Regions from separate parts of the Isoptericola sp. NPDC055063 genome, predicted to be linked through region 1. Evidence: predicted binding sites of a transcription regulator. Region 1 holds the regulator's gene; each other region holds the start of a gene.
The links. Region 1 encodes LexA, which represses DNA repair genes until DNA is damaged. Its sites were predicted from a motif close to TCGAACANNTGTTCGA; they were not measured.
Positions count from the first base shown of each region.

Region 2: a site for LexA is predicted at 2,388-2,403, ahead of ruvA (Holliday junction branch migration protein RuvA). Genes of this name have one in related genera too.
Region 3: a site for LexA is predicted at 3,542-3,557, ahead of ACWF41_RS13360 (HNH endonuclease signature motif containing protein). Genes of this name have one in related genera too.

Region 1 covers NZ_JBSGUW010000006.1:262,327-268,036, reverse strand. Annotated here, with positions in the region: gene ACWF41_RS09795 (HelD family protein) at 1-953, shown strand, start outside; gene serA (phosphoglycerate dehydrogenase) at 1,023-2,261, shown strand; gene ACWF41_RS09785 (DUF5302 domain-containing protein) at 2,346-2,531, opposite strand; gene nrdR (transcriptional regulator NrdR) at 2,701-3,234, opposite strand; gene ACWF41_RS09775 (LysM peptidoglycan-binding domain-containing protein) at 3,361-3,699, opposite strand; gene lexA (transcriptional repressor LexA) at 3,950-4,771, shown strand; gene ACWF41_RS09765 (L-lactate dehydrogenase) at 4,854-5,710, opposite strand, start outside.
Region 2 covers NZ_JBSGUW010000003.1:353,453-359,162, forward strand. Annotated here, with positions in the region: gene pdxT (pyridoxal 5'-phosphate synthase glutaminase subunit PdxT) at 1-665, shown strand, start outside; gene ACWF41_RS05665 (YebC/PmpR family DNA-binding transcriptional regulator) at 673-1,431, shown strand; gene ruvC (crossover junction endodeoxyribonuclease RuvC) at 1,719-2,309, shown strand; gene ruvA (Holliday junction branch migration protein RuvA) at 2,433-3,071, shown strand; gene ruvB (Holliday junction branch migration DNA helicase RuvB) at 3,016-4,158, shown strand; gene yajC (preprotein translocase subunit YajC) at 4,339-4,785, shown strand; gene secD (protein translocase subunit SecD) at 4,914-5,710, shown strand, end outside.
Region 3 covers NZ_JBSGUW010000010.1:41,366-47,075, reverse strand. Annotated here, with positions in the region: gene ACWF41_RS13375 (branched-chain amino acid aminotransferase) at 5-1,177, opposite strand; gene ACWF41_RS13370 (3-isopropylmalate dehydrogenase) at 1,398-2,441, opposite strand; gene ACWF41_RS13365 (GNAT family N-acetyltransferase) at 2,935-3,435, opposite strand; gene ACWF41_RS13360 (HNH endonuclease signature motif containing protein) at 3,577-5,463, shown strand; gene ACWF41_RS13355 (ASCH domain-containing protein) at 5,581-5,710, opposite strand, start outside.

The sequences.
Region 1 (5,710 bases):
AGCTGCTCGGCGAGGACGGCTCCATCGCTCGCGCCGAGGCGAAGGCCCGCGCCGCGGAGCGCGCGGCCGAGCTCGAGTACGCCCGCTCGGTGCTCGAGTCGACCGGCGCCGGCGGCGGCCTCGTGGACGCCGAGACCCTGGCGTCCCGCTTCGAGTCGACCGGGCCGCGCCTGACGACGGCCGAGCGCGCCGCCGAGGACCGCACGTGGACCTACGGGCACGTCGTGGTCGACGAGGCGCAGGAGCTGTCCCCCATGGCCTGGCGCATGCTCGTGCGACGGGTGCCGACCCGCTCGATGACGATCGTCGGGGACGTCGCCCAGACGTCGTCCGCGGCGGGGGCGCGGTCCTGGGGCCAGGCCCTCGGCCCCGTGCTCGGCGACTCCTGGCGGCTCGAGGAGCTGACCGTGAGCTACCGCACGCCGGCCGCTGTCGCCGACGCCGCGCAGCGCATGGCGGCCGCCGCCGGGCTGCCGACGTCGCCCCTCACGGCGGCCCGCGAGGTGCCCGGCGCGCTGGAGCTGGCACGGGTCACGCCCTCCGGGGCGGCGCGCCCCGTGCTCGTCCAGGCGGTCCGCGACCAGGTGGCCGCGCTGGCGGCCGAGTTCGTGGGGCCGGACGGCGCGGGCCGCGTCGCCGTCGTCGCGGCCGCGCAGCAGGTCGCCGCGCTGCGCGAGGCCGTCGAGGCGATCCTCCCCGAGGCCCTCGGCCGCGCCGAGGCGGACCGCCTCCTCGCCCAGAGGCCGGAGGACGCCCAGGTGGTCGTGCTCGACCCGCGGGAGACGAAGGGTCTCGAGTTCGACGCCGTCGTGCTGGTCGAGCCGGTCGCCGTCACGGGCGGCCCCGGCGGGGCCTCCGACCTCTACGTGGCGATGACGCGGCCCACCCAGCGCCTCGTCGTCGTGCACGAGCAGCCGCTGCCCGCGGGGATCGTGGAGCTCGCCGCGGCGTGACGCCGGACGTGACGCCGGAATGGTGAGACGCGTTTGTGGGCGTGGTGCCGCGGGGCGCACCATGGCCTCGTGCTGCGAGCCCTCCTTCTCGAGAACGTCCACCCTGTCGCTGCCCAGAATCTTCGTGATGCGGGCATCGAGGTCGTCACGCGCCCCGGCGCGCTCGACGAGGCCGAGCTGATCGAGTCCCTCGCGGACTTCCAGATCCTCGGCATCCGGTCCAAGACCACCGTGACCCGCAAGGTCCTCCAGAGCGTGCCCGGCCTGCAGGCCGTCGGCACCTTCTCCATCGGGACCAACCAGATCGACCTCGAGGCCGCCGCGGCCCACGGGGTCGCGGTGTTCAACGCGCCCTACTCCAACACGCGCTCCGTGGTGGAGCTCGCGATCTCCGAGATCATCGCGCTGACCCGACGCCTCACCGTGCGCGACAAGTCGCTGCACGACGGCGTGTGGGACAAGACCGCGGAGGGCTCGCACGAGGTGCGCGGTCGCACGCTCGGCATCATCGGGTACGGGAACATCGGCTCCCAGCTGTCGGTCCTCGCCGAGAACCTCGGCATGCGGGTCGTCTTCTACGACACCGCCGAGAAGCTCGCGCTGGGCAACGCCCACCGCGTCGAGACGATCGAGGAGCTGCTCGCCGAGGCCGACGCCGTGACGATCCACGTCGACGGGCGCCCCGGCAACGCGGGCCTCTTCGGCGCGGACCTGTTCGCGGGGATGAAGCCGGGCGCGATCTTCCTCAACCTCTCGCGCGGGTTCGTGGTCGACGTCGAGGCCCTGCGGCAGCACATCCTGTCCGGCCACCTGGGCGGCGCCGCCGTCGACGTCTTCCCCACCGAGCCGAAGAAGCGCGGTGACGGGTTCACCTCCCCGCTGCGCGGCCTGCCGAACGTCATCCTCACGCCGCACGTCGGCGGCTCCACGGAGGAGGCGCAGGAGGCCATCGGAGAGTTCGTGTCGAAGAAGCTCCGCGACTTCATGGCGACCGGGTCCACCACCCTGTCCGTCAACCTGCCGAACCTGCAGCTCGCGCACACCGGCGTGGGCCGCATCATGCTGCTGCACCGCAACGTCCCGGGCGTCCTCGCCGCGGTGAACCAGGTCTTCGCGGACCACGGCGCCAACATCGAGGCGCAGATGCTCGCCACCCGCGGCGAGGTCGGCTACGTCGTCACGGACATCTCCGACGTCACCCAGCGCGGCGCGTCGGCCAAGCTGCAGGCCATGCCGTCCACGATCCGCCTGCGCATCCGCGACGCCTTCGAGCGGCCCGAGTTCCCGCCCGGCCCCGCCGCGGGCTGACGCGACGGGCACACCCGCCGACACGCGCCGAGGGCGTCCCCGGGACTCCGGGGACGCCCTCGCGTCGTGGTGGGACCGGCCCGCTCAGCCGGACTTGCGGCGGAACATCTTCTGCACCGGGCCGGAGGTCTCCGAGCCGTGCACCTGGCCGGTGTTGCCGTCCTTGCCGGCGGTCGGGTGGCTGGCGGCGTTCTTCCGCTCCAGCGCCTCCCGGAAGCGCGCCTTCGTGTCCTCGCTGGGCTTGGCCGCCCTGGAGTCGTCCGTCGTCATCACGATCACCTCGTCGTCGTCGGGGTGGACGTGCTCGCACGGCGGACCGCGCAGCACCTGGTGCCGTCCAGCATGCTCCACCCCCGCGCGTCGCGCCAAGGGCATTTCGCCCGGAGCGGGCGAACCCGGCGCCGCGAGGCGGCTCGGGGACCCCGGGAGGGGCCTCGCCTCAGCGCGACGCGTCCCGGCCGGCGACCGCGGGCTCGGCGCCACCCGTCTCGACGTCCTCGTCCTGCCCCGCGTCCTCGGCCCGCGCCTCGCGCTCCGCCCGCAGGGACGTGATCGCGCTCTCGAAGTCCTCCAGGGACTCGAATGACTGGTACACGCTCGCGAATCGCAGGTAGGCGACCTCGTCCAGCTCGCGCAGGGGCCCGAGGATGGCCAGCCCGACCTCGTTCGCCTCGATCTCGGGGCGGCCCGACGCACGCAGCGTCTCCTCGACCCGTTGCGCCAGCAGAGCCAGGTCGTCGGAGCTCACGGGCCGGCCCTGGCACGCCTTGCGCACGCCCGCGACCACCTTGTCGCGGCTGAACGGCTCGGTCACGCCGGAACGCTTGGCGACCGACAGGCTCGCCGTCTCGATCGTGGTGAAGCGGCGCTGGCACGCCGGGCACTGCCGCCGTCGGCGGATCGACGAACCGTCGTCGGAGGTGCGCGAGTCGATGACTCGCGAGTCCTCGTGGCGGCAGAACGGGCAGTGCATCGCTGGTCTCCTGCGCTCGGCTCCGGACCGGCGCCCGGCTGCCCGACAAGGTATGCGGGACGCCGCGCCCGGCGCAAGCAGGGTCCATCCTCGCATCTTCGCGGCGCCGGGTCGTGCCGCGCGCCCTCAGTCCTCGGGCAGGAGCACCACCTGACCGGCCTGCAGCTCCGCCGTCGTGAGGCCGTTCAGCTGGCGGAGGTCCGCGACGACGTCGCGCAGGTCCTCGCCCGAGTCCCGGACCGCGCGGGCGTACTGCCACAGCGTCTCGCCCGGCTGGACCGTGTGGAGCCGGACCTCCACGCCCGACCCGGGAGCGTCCGCCACCGCGCGCTGGCCGACCAGGCCCGCGCCGACGAGGACGAGAAGGACGAGCGCGGCGACCACGACACGCCCGCGTCGCGTGAGCCGGAGGCCGCCGAGCCCGAGGAACCCCGGAGCTTCGGTGGTGCTGGGCGCGTTCTGCATCGTCCTACCTCCGGTTCACGTCGCGTCGCCGCCGGTCGGGCGACTGCCGTCGAACAGCCGTTCGTCGAACACCTGTACGTCGAACGGCTGTACTAGGTGTACCACGTCACGACGACACGGTCGAGGCCTGATCGAACAGATGTTTGATGTCGGGCCGGAACTGGCCTAGAGTGACCAGCAGCGCGATGGAAGGTTTGTCGGATTTCATCGGCCCGTCAGCGGGCCGCGCCCCTGCAGGACGGAGAACGCGATGACCAGCGGACGGGACCACGCCCCGGCGTCCACGACGGTTGCCACGCCGTGGCCGGCGCAGCAGGAGACCCCTGAGGACACGTCGACAGCGGAGACGGCGCTCGCCTCGGTGAGCGAGATCGCCCCGGCGGCCGACCGGCTCACGCCGCGCCAGCGCCGTGTGCTCGAGACGATCCGCCGCTCCGTCGAGGACCGCGGCTACCCCCCGACCATGCGGGAGATCGGCGAGGCCGTGGGTCTCGCCAGCCCCTCGTCCGTCAAGCATCAGCTGACGACGCTGGAGCGCAAGGGCTTCCTGCGCCGTGACCCGAACCGGCCCCGCGCGATCGAGGTCGTCGACCCCGAGGCACCCGCCGCGACCGACGGCGGGACCCCGGCGTTCGCGCCGCGCACCCCGGGGTTCGCCGCCGGCTCGGTCGCGGGCTCCGACGCACAGCCCGCCGAGGCCCCGTCCTACGTCCCGCTCGTGGGCCGGATCGCGGCGGGCGGCCCGATCCTCGCCGAGCAGGTCGTCGAGGACGTCTTCCCGCTCCCCCGCCAGGTCGTGGGCGACGGCGAGCTGTTCCTGCTCAAGGTGGCGGGCGACTCGATGGTCGACGCGGCCATCTGCGACGGCGACTGGGTGGTCGTCCGCAGCCAGCCGGTCGCGGAGAACGGCGAGGTCGTCGCCGCCATGATCGACGGCGAGGCGACGGTCAAGACGTTCAAGCAGTCCGGCGGGCACACGTGGCTCATGCCGCAGAATGCCGCCTACTCCCCCATCCCGGGCGACGACGCCCAGGTGCTCGGCCGGGTGGTGGCCGTGCTCCGCAGCCTCTGAGCGCGACGCCGCACCCCGACGGCGCGACGAACCCCCGGCCCGTGCGGGCCGGGGGTTAGTCGCGTCAGGGCCGCGTCGCGGGTCAGAACCCGAGCCGGCGCTGCACCTCGCGCATGCCCTCGGCCGACGCCCGCAGGCCGGCGACCTCGTCGTCGGACAGCGGGGTGTCGATCGTCTCCGCCACGCCGCGCCGGTCCACCAGGGACGGCACCGAGAGGCAGACGTCGCTGATGCCGTAGAAGCCGTCCAGGCGGGACGACACGTTCATCACGCGGTGCTCGTCGTTCAGGACCGCCTCGATGATGCGGGTGGCTGCCAGGCCCACGGCGTAGTTGGTGGCCCCCTTGCCGGCGATGACCCGGTAGGCCGACTCCACGACGTCCGTGGCGATCCGGTGCCGGGCGGGCTCGTCGAGCGGCGGCCGACCACGGAAGGGGCGCCAGTCCAGCAGCGGCACCCCGGCGATCGTCGCCGAGCTCCACAGCACGATCTCCGAGTCGCCGTGCTCGCCCGCGATGTTCGCGTGCACGTTGCCGACCGCGACCCCGCAGTGGCGGGCGAGCGCGTCGCGCAGCCGGGAGGAGTCCAGGACCGTGCCGCTGCCGAACACCCGCTCGGCCGGCAGGCCGCTGATCTCCTGCGCCGCGTACGTCACCACGTCGACGGGGTTGGTCACCATGAGGTAGATCGCGTCCGGCGCGACCTCCAGCAGCCGCGGCAGGATCGTGCGGGTGAGGCCCACCGTCGCCTCGGCCAGGTCCAGGCGACTCTGGCCCGGCTTCTGCTTGGCGCCGGCGGTGACGGCCACGACGTCGGCTCCGCGGCACACCTCGACGTCGTCGGAGCCTTCGATCTCCGCCTGCGGGATGAACATGCTCCCGTGCCTCAGGTCGAGGACCTCGGCCTCGACCTTGGCGCGGTTGACGTCCATCAGGGCGA
Region 2 (5,710 bases), on a different contig from region 1:
CGTCCCCGTCGTCGGGCACGGGCCGGCCCACCGTCGGCGTGCTCGCCCTCCAGGGCGACGTGCGCGAGCACGCCGCCGCCCTCGAGCAGGCGGGCGCGCGCGCCGTCAGCGTCCGCCGCCCGTCCGAGCTCGACGCCGTCGACGGGCTCGTGCTGCCCGGGGGAGAGTCGACCACCATCGACAAGCTGCTGCGCCTCTTCGAGCTCGCCGACCCCCTGCGCCGCCTCATCGGCGAGGGGCTCCCCGTGTTCGGCTCGTGCGCCGGCATGATCCTGCTCGCCGACCGCATCGAGGGCGGCACCGCCGACCAGCGCACCCTCGGTGGGATGGACGTCCTCGTGCGGCGCAACGCCTTCGGCCGCCAGGTCGACTCGTTCGAGGCGGACCTGCAGGTCGCGGGAGTCTCCGACGCCCCCGGCGGGCGACCCGTGCGCACCGCGTTCATCCGCGCGCCGTGGGTCGAGGAGGCCGGCCCGCAGGTGGAGGTCCTCGCCCGGATCCCCGACAGCTGGGCGGACGGCTCCACGGTCGGGCCCGCCGCCGGTAAGATCGTCGCAGCACGTCAGGGACGGCTGCTCGCCACCGCGTTCCACCCGGAGATCACGGGGGACGCACGTGTGCACGGGCTGTTCGTCCGGCTCGTCCAAGCATCGCGAAGGAGTTAGGGAGCGCATGTCAGGTCACTCCAAGTGGGCCACGACCAAGCACAAGAAGGCCGCGATCGATGCCAAGCGTGGCAAGCTCTTCGCCAAGCTGATCAAGAACATCGAGGTCGCCGCGCGCACCGGAGGCGGCGACCCCGCCGGTAACCCGACCCTGTTCGACGCCATCCAGAAGGCGAAGAAGTCGTCGGTCCCCAACGACAACATCGACCGCGCCCTCAAGCGCGGGTCCGGCGAGGGCGCCGACGCCGTCGACTACCAGACGATCATGTACGAGGGCTACGGCGCGAACGGCATTGCCGTCCTCGTCGAGTGCCTCACGGACAACAAGAACCGCGCCGCCTCCGAGGTCCGCCTCGCGTTCAGCCGCAACGGCGGCAACCTGGCCGACCCGGGCTCCGTGTCCTACCTGTTCTCCCGCAAGGGCCTCGTCGTCGTGCCCAAGGCCGACGGCGTCACCGAGGACGACGTCATGCTCGCCGCCCTCGACGCCGGCGCGGAGGAGGTCAGCGACGAGGGCGACGTCATCGAGGTGCTCTCCGAGGCCACCGACCTCGTCGCCGTGCGCACCGCCATCCAGGAGGCGGGCATCGAGTACGACTCCGCCGACTCCATCTGGCACCCGTCCATGGAGGTCGAGGTCGACGTCGAGGGCGCGCGCAAGATCATGCGCCTCATCGACGCGCTCGAGGACAGCGACGACGTCCAGAACGTCTACGCGAACTTCGACGCCTCGGACGAGGTCATGGCGGCGCTGGACGAGGACTGATCCTTTCGTCGTGCCGGGCCGGAGGCTCTCGGTCGGGGCGGCCGGGCGGGCTGGGACGTGTCGCGAGGCGCGCCATCCGGCCGCTCGTTCCTCGCGGCCTCCCGCCAGGCCCGGCCAGCCTCGCGACACGTCCCACCCCGCCCGTCCGCGTTCGTGCGTGGCCTCCGGGCCCGCGACCTCGGATCATTCCTCGTGGTGGGTGGGGGCAGGGGGCGTGAGCCGTGTCCCGTGCGGGGCTGTCGTCGCGCCTGCGCGGGGGTGTCCGCCGTGCGTGAGATGGTGACCGCGTGCGAGTGCTGGGGGTGGATCCGGGGCTGACCCGGTGCGGGGTCGGCGTCGTCGACTCGTTGCCGGGACGCAGGGCCCGGATGGTCGACGTTGGGGTCGTGCGCAGCGAGCCCGAGCTGAGCGTGGACCTGCGGCTGCTGTGCATCGCCGAGGGGCTCGACGCGTGGCTCGAGCGCACCGTGCCCGACGTCGTGGCTGTGGAGCGCGTGTTCGCGCAGAACAACCGCAGCACCGTGATGGGCACCGCGCAGGTCGCCGGCCTGGCGATGGTCGCCGCCGCGAAGCGGGGGGTGCCCGTCGCGATGCACACCCCCAGCGAGGTGAAGGCCGCCGTCACCGGGTCCGGGCGGGCGGGCAAGGAACAGGTGCAGCGGATGATCGCGCGCATCCTCGGGCTCGACGAGCTGCCGCGCCCCGCCGACGCCGCGGACGCCCTCGCCCTCGCCGTCACGCACCTCTGGCGACCCTCCGGCGCGCTCCAGGGCGGGGAGCGCCACGAGCTCACGCCCGCGCAGCGCGCCTGGGCCGCGGCGGAGCGCTCGGCGCGCACCGGGTCGCACCGCGGGGCCCCGTCCCGCACGGCCCGGTGACGGCGGCCGCGGCGTGCTCACCGTGTCGCGTCCGGGTGTCGCGTCCGGAGCGTCGGCGCCGGTTGTTACAGTGACGCCTCGTACGGGTGTTCGACGATTGGCCAGCTCGACGGAAGGACCACGGTGATCGCCTCCCTGACCGGCACGGTCACGCACGTGACGCTCGAGCGGGCCGTGCTCGACGTCGGCGGGGTCGGGTACCTCGTCCACGCCACCCCCGGGACCCTGGCGGGGCTCCGGGTGGGGGAGCGCGCCCAGCTGCACACCACGCTCGTCGTCCGCGAGGACTCGATGACCGTGTTCGGCTTCGCCGAGGCGGACGAGCGCGAGGTCTTCGAGACGGCGCAGTCGGTCTCGGGCGTCGGCCCGCGCATCGCGCTCGCCATGCTGGCCGTGCTCACGCCCGACGCGCTGCGCCGCGCCGTCGCGAGCGAGGACCTCGCGGCGCTGCGCCGCATCCCCGGCGTCGGGCCCAAGAGCGCCCAGCGCCTCGTCCTCGAGCTGTCCGGCAAGCTCGGCGCCCCGACCTCCGCCGAGGCGGGCGCCCCGGTGCCCGAGGCGCCGCCGCTCGCGGCCGGCGACCCCGCGCGCGACCAGGTCGTCGAGGCGCTCGTCGGCCTGGGCTGGGCGGCGAAGGTCGCGCAGGAGACCGTCGATCGCGTTCTCGCGGACGTCGGCGACGACGTCCCGAGCGGCGGCCCGATCGATGTGGCGGCGACGCTGCGGGCGGCGTTGCGCTCCCTGGGCGGGCGACGTGGCTGAGCCGCTGGAGCCGGAGTACGGCGGCGAGCGGCTCGTCACCTCCTCGGCCGACGACGTCGAGCGCGCGGCCGAGGCGGCCCTGCGGCCCAAGAGGCTCGACGAGTTCGTCGGCCAGCGGGTGGTGCGCGACCAGCTCTCCCTCGTCCTGCAGGCCGCCCTGGCCCGCGAGGCCTCGCCCGACCACGTGCTGCTGTCCGGCCCGCCCGGGCTCGGCAAGACGACGCTGGCCATGATCATCGCGGCCGAGCTCGGCACGTCCCTGCGCGTCACCAGCGGTCCGGCCATCCAGCACGCGGGCGACCTGGCCGCCGTCCTGTCCTCGCTCGAGGAGGGCGAGGTGCTCTTCATCGACGAGATCCACCGGCTCGCGCGGCCCGCCGAGGAGCTGCTGTACGTCGCGATGGAGGACTTCCGCGTCGACGTCGTCGTCGGCAAGGGCGCCGGGGCCAGCGCGATCCCGCTGGCGCTGCCGCCGTTCACCGTGGTCGGCGCCACCACCCGTTCCGGGCTGCTCCCGGCGCCCCTGCGCGACCGGTTCGGCTTCACCGGCCACCTCGACTTCTACGACGCCGCCGAGCTGGAGCGCGTCATCCTGCGCTCGGCCGGCCTGCTGGGCGTCGACCTGCAGCACGCGGCCGCGCACGAGATCGCCGGCCGCTCGCGGGGCACGCCCCGCATCGCCAACCGGCTGCTGCGCCGCGTGCGCGACTGGGCGCAGGTCCGCGGCGACGGTCGGCTGGACCTGCGTGCCGCCCGCGCCGCGCTCGAGGTGTACGAGGTGGACCCGATCGGCCTCGACCGGCTCGACCGCTCCGTCCTCGACGCCGTCTGCCGCCGGTTCGGCGGCGGGCCCGTCGGCCTCAGCACCCTCGCGATGACCGTCGGCGAGGAGCCCGACACCGTCGAGACCGTCGCGGAGCCGTACCTGGTGCGCGAGGGGCTGCTCGGCCGCACCCCGCGCGGGCGCGTCGCGACGCCCGCGGCCTGGGAGCACCTCGGCCTCGAGCCGCCGCTCGGGGCGTGGGGCGCCCCGCTCGGCGGCACCCTCTTCGACGAGGCCGCCGAGAGCGGCGAGCCGAGCACCTAGACTGGTGCTGCCCGGCCCGCCGACGGTCCGGGCCGGAACTCGACGGGTGCCGTGCTCGTTGGGGCCCGTACGCACAGGTTCGCGAGCAGACGCGGAGCTGTGCCCGGCGTGCCGACCGGCGCGCCCCGACGCCCGCCTGTCGAGCAGCGACGGCCGGGCAGCGACAGACAAGGACGCTCCGTGGACTTCTCCATCATCATTCTCTTCGTGGTCCTCGCCGGCCTCATGTTCTTCATGAGCTCGCGGTCGCGCAAGCAGCAGCGTGCGCAGCAGGAGTTCCGGTCGCAGCTCGCCCCGGGCCAGGAGGTCATGACCGGCTCCGGCCTCTTCGGCACCGTGGTGGAGATCGACGAGAGCAACGACACCGTCACCATCGAGTCGAGCCCCGGGACGCAGACCCGCTGGCTCCGTGCGGCGATCGCCAAGCGTGTCGACACGCCGGTCGAGGACGCCACCGAGGCCGGCGACGAGACCGACGTCACAACCGACCCCACCGCGACCGGTACGATCACCTCCGGCGACGGTCACATCGACGTCCCCGACGACCTGTCGAGCCTGGACACCGCCCAGCGGGAGTACCGGGAGCAGCAGCGTCGCGACGAGGGCGAGACCGGCACCACGAAGTGACAGCACCAGCGACATGGGACGGCGGGCGCTCGCGCCCGTCGGCCTGACGACGCGCCGGTCGGGGTGATCCCGGCCGGCGCCATCACGCGCCGACCCACCGGCGGCGCGCAGACGGGAAGAGACAGAAGTTGGCGAACTCACGCACGAAGCGGTCGCGTCCGGCGCGCACCCTCGTGGTCTTCACGATCCTGACGATCGTCCTGCCGTTCCTCGCCCTCGGCGCCGGCGTCTTCTGGGACGCCAAGTCCGACTCCAACCCGGACGGCGCGAGCTGGGCCCCGGGCCTGGCGCTCGACCTGCAGGGCGGCACGCAGCTGATCCTCAAGGCCGACACCACGGACGGGTCGCAGGTGACGTCGGAGACGATCGACGAGTCGATCAACGTCATCCGGCAGCGCATCGACTCCTCCGGCGTCTCCGAGGCGGAGATCACGGCACAGGGGTCGAAGAACATCGTCGTCGGCATCCCCGGCGAGGTGTCGCAGGAGACCATCGACCTGATCTCCCAGCCCGCCCAGATGCGCTTCCGCCCGGTGCTGACCTATGCGGCGGGCACGCCGACGCCGGAGCCGTCCGCGTCGCCGAGCGGCGACGCCGAGGGCGCGGCCACCGACGACGCGACCTCCGGCGACGCCAAGGACTCGAAGGACGGGAAGTCCGGCGGCGCGAAGGACGACGAGGCCGCGGACACCACGCCGAGCGGCAAGGGCGCCGGCTCCGCCGTGACCCTCCCCTCGGACCTCGGCAAGGCCACGGACCCGACGCCGACGGCGACCGCCACCTCCGGCGACGACGCCACCACGGACCCCTCGCCGGCGACGACGCCGGCCGAGGGCGACGAGACGGGCGACGCGGCCGCGGCATCCGACCCGAGCGACCTCGCGCAGATCACCCCGGAGATCCAGTCGCAGTTCGAGAAGCTCGA
Region 3 (5,710 bases), on a different contig from region 1:
CTGGTCAGGCGAGCCGGCGCATCCAGCCGTGCCGGTCCGCGGCCCGACCGTACTGGATGTCGGTGAGCTCCCCGCGGATCGCCATGGTGAGCTCGCCGGGTTCGCCGCCCGAGACCACCTCGTCGAACGAGTCGCCGGCCAGACGCCCGACCGGCGTGATGACGGCGGCCGTGCCGCACGCGAACACCTCGCGCACGGTGCCGTCGCGCAGCCCGGCGACGACCTCGGCGAGCGGGATGCGCCGCTCCACGGCCTCGTGCCCGCGGTCCGCCGCGAGCCGCAGGATGGACGAGCGCGTGACGCCCTCGAGGAAGGAGCCCGTGAGCTCGGGCGTGTGCACCGACCCGTCCGCCATGACGACGAAGACGTTCATCCCGCCGAGCTCCTCGAGGAAGGAGTTCGTGGGCGCGTCCAGGTAGCAGGCCTGGTCGAAGCCCTTCTCCGCCGCGAGCCGCTGCGGCAGCAGGCTGGCCGCGTAGTTGCCGCCGTACTTCGCGTCGCCGGTCCCGCCGGGGCCGGAGCGGTGATAGTGCTCCTCGATCCAGATCGAGACCGGCTTCACGCCGCCCGCGAAGTACGGGCCGACGGGCGAGGCGATGACGAGGTACTCCGCCTCGGCGGTGGGGCGCACGCCCAGGAACGCCTCGGACGCGAACATGAACGGGCGCAGGTAGAGGCTGAAGTCCTCTCCCGTCGGCACCCAGTCGATGTCGGTGCGCACCAGGGCGGCGATGGAGCCGAGGAAGTCGTCCACGCTCAGCGCGGGGAGCGCCAGCCGGTGCGCCGACCGCGCGAACCGGGCCGCGTTCGCGTCCGGCCGGAACGTCCAGACCGAGCCGTCGTCGTGACGGTAGGCCTTCATGCCCTCGAAGATCTCCTGCGCGTAGTGCAGGACGGCGGTCGCCGGGTCGAGCTGCAGCGGGCCGTACTTCTCGATGCGGCGGTCGAGCCAGCCGTCGCCCTCGCGCCAGCTGATGCGCGCCATGTGGTCGGAGAAGACGGTCCCGAACTTGGGCGCCTCGAGCGCGGCCTTGCGCTCGGCGTCGGGCGTCGGGCTGTCCGTCTCGCGCACGTCGAAGAGGGCGACGAGGTCCTCGAGCTCGGCCGGGAGGATGCCCGGCGCGCTGCTGCTCGAGGTGGTGCTGGCGGCGGACGGGGTGGTGCTGGATGTGGTCATGATCGGGGGCCCTTTCACCGGGTGACCCCTGTAGTTTTCCACGACCACGCACCCTGCGGGCACCCGCGTCGCTCCGACCACAGCGGCCACCCGGGCACGGAGGAGATGTCGGGTGATCGACAGGGGGATGACGGCCGGGGCGGGCGGTGGCTCGGACGACTCGTCCGACGGCGCGGCGCGGGTGGCGCCGCGCCGTCCGGTGACGACGGTGAGGCTGTCGTCAGCCGTTGACGCGAGCGGCGAGGTCGCGCCCGACCTCGGCCGTCGTGCGTACTCGGTCGCCGCGCTCCGCGAGGTCGGCGGCGACAGCCGCCTCCACGCGGGCGGCCTCCTCGGTGAGGCCGAGGTGGTCGAGCAGGAGCGACACGGACAGCACGGTGGCGGTCGGGTCGGCCTTGCCCTGCCCGGCGATGTCCGGGGCGGAGCCGTGCACCGGCTCGAACATCGAGGGCGCGGTGCGGTCCGGGTTGATGTTCGCCGACGCGGCGAGGCCGATGCCGCCGGTGATCGCGGCGGCCTGGTCCGTGAGGATGTCGCCGAACAGGTTGTCGGTGACGATCACGTCGAACCGCGACGGGTTGGTCGTGAGGAAGATCGTGGCGGCGTCGACGTGCAGGTAGTCCGTCGTGACGTCGGGGAACTCCGCGTTGACGGCCTCGACCGTGCGGCGCCACAGGTGCCCGGCGTGCACGAGCACGTTGTGCTTGTGCACCAGCGTCAGGTGCTTGCGGGGGCGGGCCTGGGCGCGGGCGAAGGCGTCGCGCACGACGCGCTCGACGCCGAACGCGGTGTTCACGGACACCTCGGTCGCGATCTCGTGCGGGGTGCCGACGCGCAGCGCGCCGCCGTTGCCCACGTAGGGGCCCTCGGTGCCCTCGCGCACGACGACGAAGTCCACCTCGCCGGGGTTCGCCAGCGGGCTGGTCACCCCCGGGTACAGCTTGCCGGGGCGCAGGTTCACGTAGTGGTCCAGCGAGAAGCGGAGCTTGAGCAGCAGACCGCGCTCGAGGACGCCCGACGGCACGCTCGGGTCGCCGATGGCGCCCAGCAGGATCGCGTCGTGGCCCTTGATGGCCTCGAGATCGGCGTCCGTCAGGGTCTCGCCGGTCGCGTGCCACCGGCGCGCGCCCAGGTCGAACTCAGTAGTGGAGACCTTGACGTCGGCCCCGGAGACCGCCGCCTCGAGGACCGCGAGGCCCTGCTCCACGACTTCGGTCCCGATGCCGTCGCCGGCCACCACTGCCAGGTCGATGCTCCGCGTCATGGGGCCGAGCCTAAGCCCGCCGAATCATGATGCGGACAGAAATCTCACTCCTCGGACGGTCGAGGTCGTGACCTCGCAGGTCACGAACGGCGGTCGACAAATCTCTTGGCCCGCACGCCCGAGCCGCCCACGATCGCCGCATGACCTCGGACGACGACCTCCGGCCGTACTTCGACGCGGCTGCCGCGAACGTGACGCGGGCGACCTCGACCGCGCGGGGGACCTTCGCCGACCTGCCGGGCCTGGCTGGGCTGGCGCGCGCCGCCACCGACGCCGGGTTCCGGGTGCTGCACGCCGCCACGTCCACCGTCGCGGAGTGGGCGACTTCGAGTCCGACTGGCGCGCCGGCATCGAACGCCTCCGCACGCCCGGCTCCCGCGCCTTCGCCGCCCCGCGGCGCGAGGAGCACCTGGGCGGCTACCGCGGCGTGGTCGGCTTCGCCTGGCTGATCCTCACCCCGGCGTCACCGTCCTCGCTCCCACGTGTGCGCCGGTCAGCGGACGTGCCGGACCTCGGCGAGACCCAGCCGCTCGTCGACGAACCGCGCGCCGTCGGGCACGAACCCGTTGCGTTCGTAGAACCGCCGCGCCCGCGGGTTCTGCTCCGCGACCCAGAGCTGCGCGGGCACCCCGGGCGGCACGACGGCGTCCAGCAGCGCCTGGCCGGCGCCCGTCCCGTGATGCTCGCCGAGGACGTAGAGCGACCACAGCTCGCGACCCCGGACGGGCTGGTGGGTTCCCACCTCTCTCGCGGCGCCCGCGATGGCGAACCCCACGACGCGCCCACCGGACTCCGCCACGGTCACGGGCATCTCGCCGATCCGTCGCGGCCAGGACGCCATCCGCCGTTCCAAGGTGTCGGCTTCCCAGTGCTCCGCCGGGAGCAGGCCGCTGTACGTCTCCACCCATGACGCGTGATGGACGAACGCGCACCCTGACGCGTCGCCGGGGGTGGCCTGGCGGAGGACGACGGGCGTCGGCGATGCGGCGGGCATCGCCCCATCCTGCCCCCTGGGCGGGCACCATTCTGCCGACCTGCCAGCACCAACCCGCTCGCGTCGTGTCGGCGGCCTCGGTTGTCCACAGATTGCAGGGAAGGTCTAGAACAGGTGTTCGAACGTCGCTAGGCTGAGGGCATGACGACGACGCTCCCCGACTCCGCGACCGGCACCTCCGCCGGCACGCCTGCGGGTCGTGCGAGCGAGCCGGTGGACCTGAACGCGGCGGCGGAGCGGCTCGCCGCGATGCCACGGTCGTGGACCCCGTCGATCAGCGAGCTACTCGAGGAAGAAGCACCACCCCAGCAAGCAACAGCGCCGTCGCACCACCCGACCCTGGCGGACCTGGACCGGGTGCTCGACCAGCTCGCCGAGAACGACGCCGAGATCGCGACCCTGCACGCCGAGCGCGCAGTCCTGCTCGCACAAGCCATGAGCCTGGCCGAGGCCCTGGAGTCCGACCTTCTGGACCCCGCCGACCCCACCGCCCGCCGGGCCCCCTCCGCCCGGCGGCTCGAGCTCGCCAGACGCGCCGTCACCACCGAGATCGCCACCACCCTGCACCAGGGAGAACACGCCACCGGCACGCTGGTCGACCACGCCGTGACCTTGACCGTCAAGGCCCCCGCGACCCTGACCGCCCTGCACCAGGGCCGCCTGTCCTGGGCGCACGCCACCGCCATCACCAAGCACGTCGCCGACCTCGATCCCAGTGCCGCCGCACACGTCGAGCACGCCGTCCTGACAGCCGTGATCAAGCCCGACGACGCCCCCGGCACCACCACGGGCACGGTCACCTGCACGCCCACCCAGGTCGCCCGCCGCGCCCGCCGAGCCCGCGAGACCGCCCACCCCACCCCGCTCGACGTCCGCCACCACGAGGCCGCCCAACACCGCACCGTCTTCCTCGACGACGACCACGACGGCATGTCCTGGCTCGTCGCCCACCTCCCCGCACCCCTCGCGCACGCCGCCTACGACCGCCTCACCCGCACCGCCCGCCACCTCATCACCAACAACGCCACCAGCAGCGACGCCGGCCGAGCCGGTGGCACAAGCGGCGCAGGCAGCACGGGCAGCGCACGCGGCATGGGCAGTGGCCGCACCCTCGCCCAAGCCCGCGCCGACACCCTCACCGCCCTCCTGCTGGACGACGGCACCCTCGAGACAAGCACCGTCAAGACCAGCACCTCCGCGACGTGCACCCCTGACACGCGCACCCCTGAGACGGGCAGCGCCGAGACGGGCACCGACGACGACCCGGACTCACAGGTCGCGCACGAGCACGAGCACGAGCGGGCCACGCTGGCGGCCCTGGCCCGCTCCATCCGCCCCCAGGTCACGGTCACCGTCCCGGTCCTGACGCTGCTCGGCATCACGGATGTTCCGGCCACGATGAACGGGCACATCCCCATCGACCCCGACACCGCCCAACACCTCACCGCCCTCGCCCCCACCCTGCGGCGGATCCTGACCCACCCCGAGACCGGCACCGTCCTGTCCGTCGGCCGCACCACCTACACCACCCCCGCCGACCTCAAGAACCTCGTCCGCCACCGCGACACCACCTGCCGCTTCCCCGGCTGCACCCACCCCGCCACCCAGTCCGACCTCGACCACACCACCCCCTGGGCCACCGGCGGCACCACCAACGCCACCAACCTCGCCGCACTCTGCCGCCGACACCACGTCCTGAAACATCAAACGACATGGCAGGTCAGACAGACCGATCCGGCCAAGCCCGTCGACGAAAGAACACGCCCAGAACCCACCGACTGGGGCGGCACCCTCGAATGGACCTCCCCCACCGGACGCCGCCACACCACCGCGCCCGAGCCCATCGACACCACACGACACCGGCGTACGCCCACGGGCCCGGTGATCCCCTGCCCGGAGATTCCCGGCCATGAGATTCCAGGCCATGAAGTTCCAGGCCACGGTGCACCGGCCAGCAAGGCACCGCGCAGGGACGGTCCCGGACACGAGACGCTCGACGACCCACCGAGGGGTGACCCGCCGTTCTGATGCCACGACCTGATGCCACGACGCGCCACCACCTCGCGGCGCCGCCCGGCACTCCGGCAGCTCCGTCAGTTTCGTCCTGTGCCGCTACCCGGCCGGTCGTCGGTGTCGGGCGTCGCGTCAGGCGCGGAACAGCACCTTGAACCGCTCGCACACCACTGGCATCGCCGGGTCGAACTCGCGCTCGATCTGCTCGAGCGTGCGGCGCCAGTAGCGCTCGTGCCCTGCCCGCCAGTCGGCGAGGGAACGG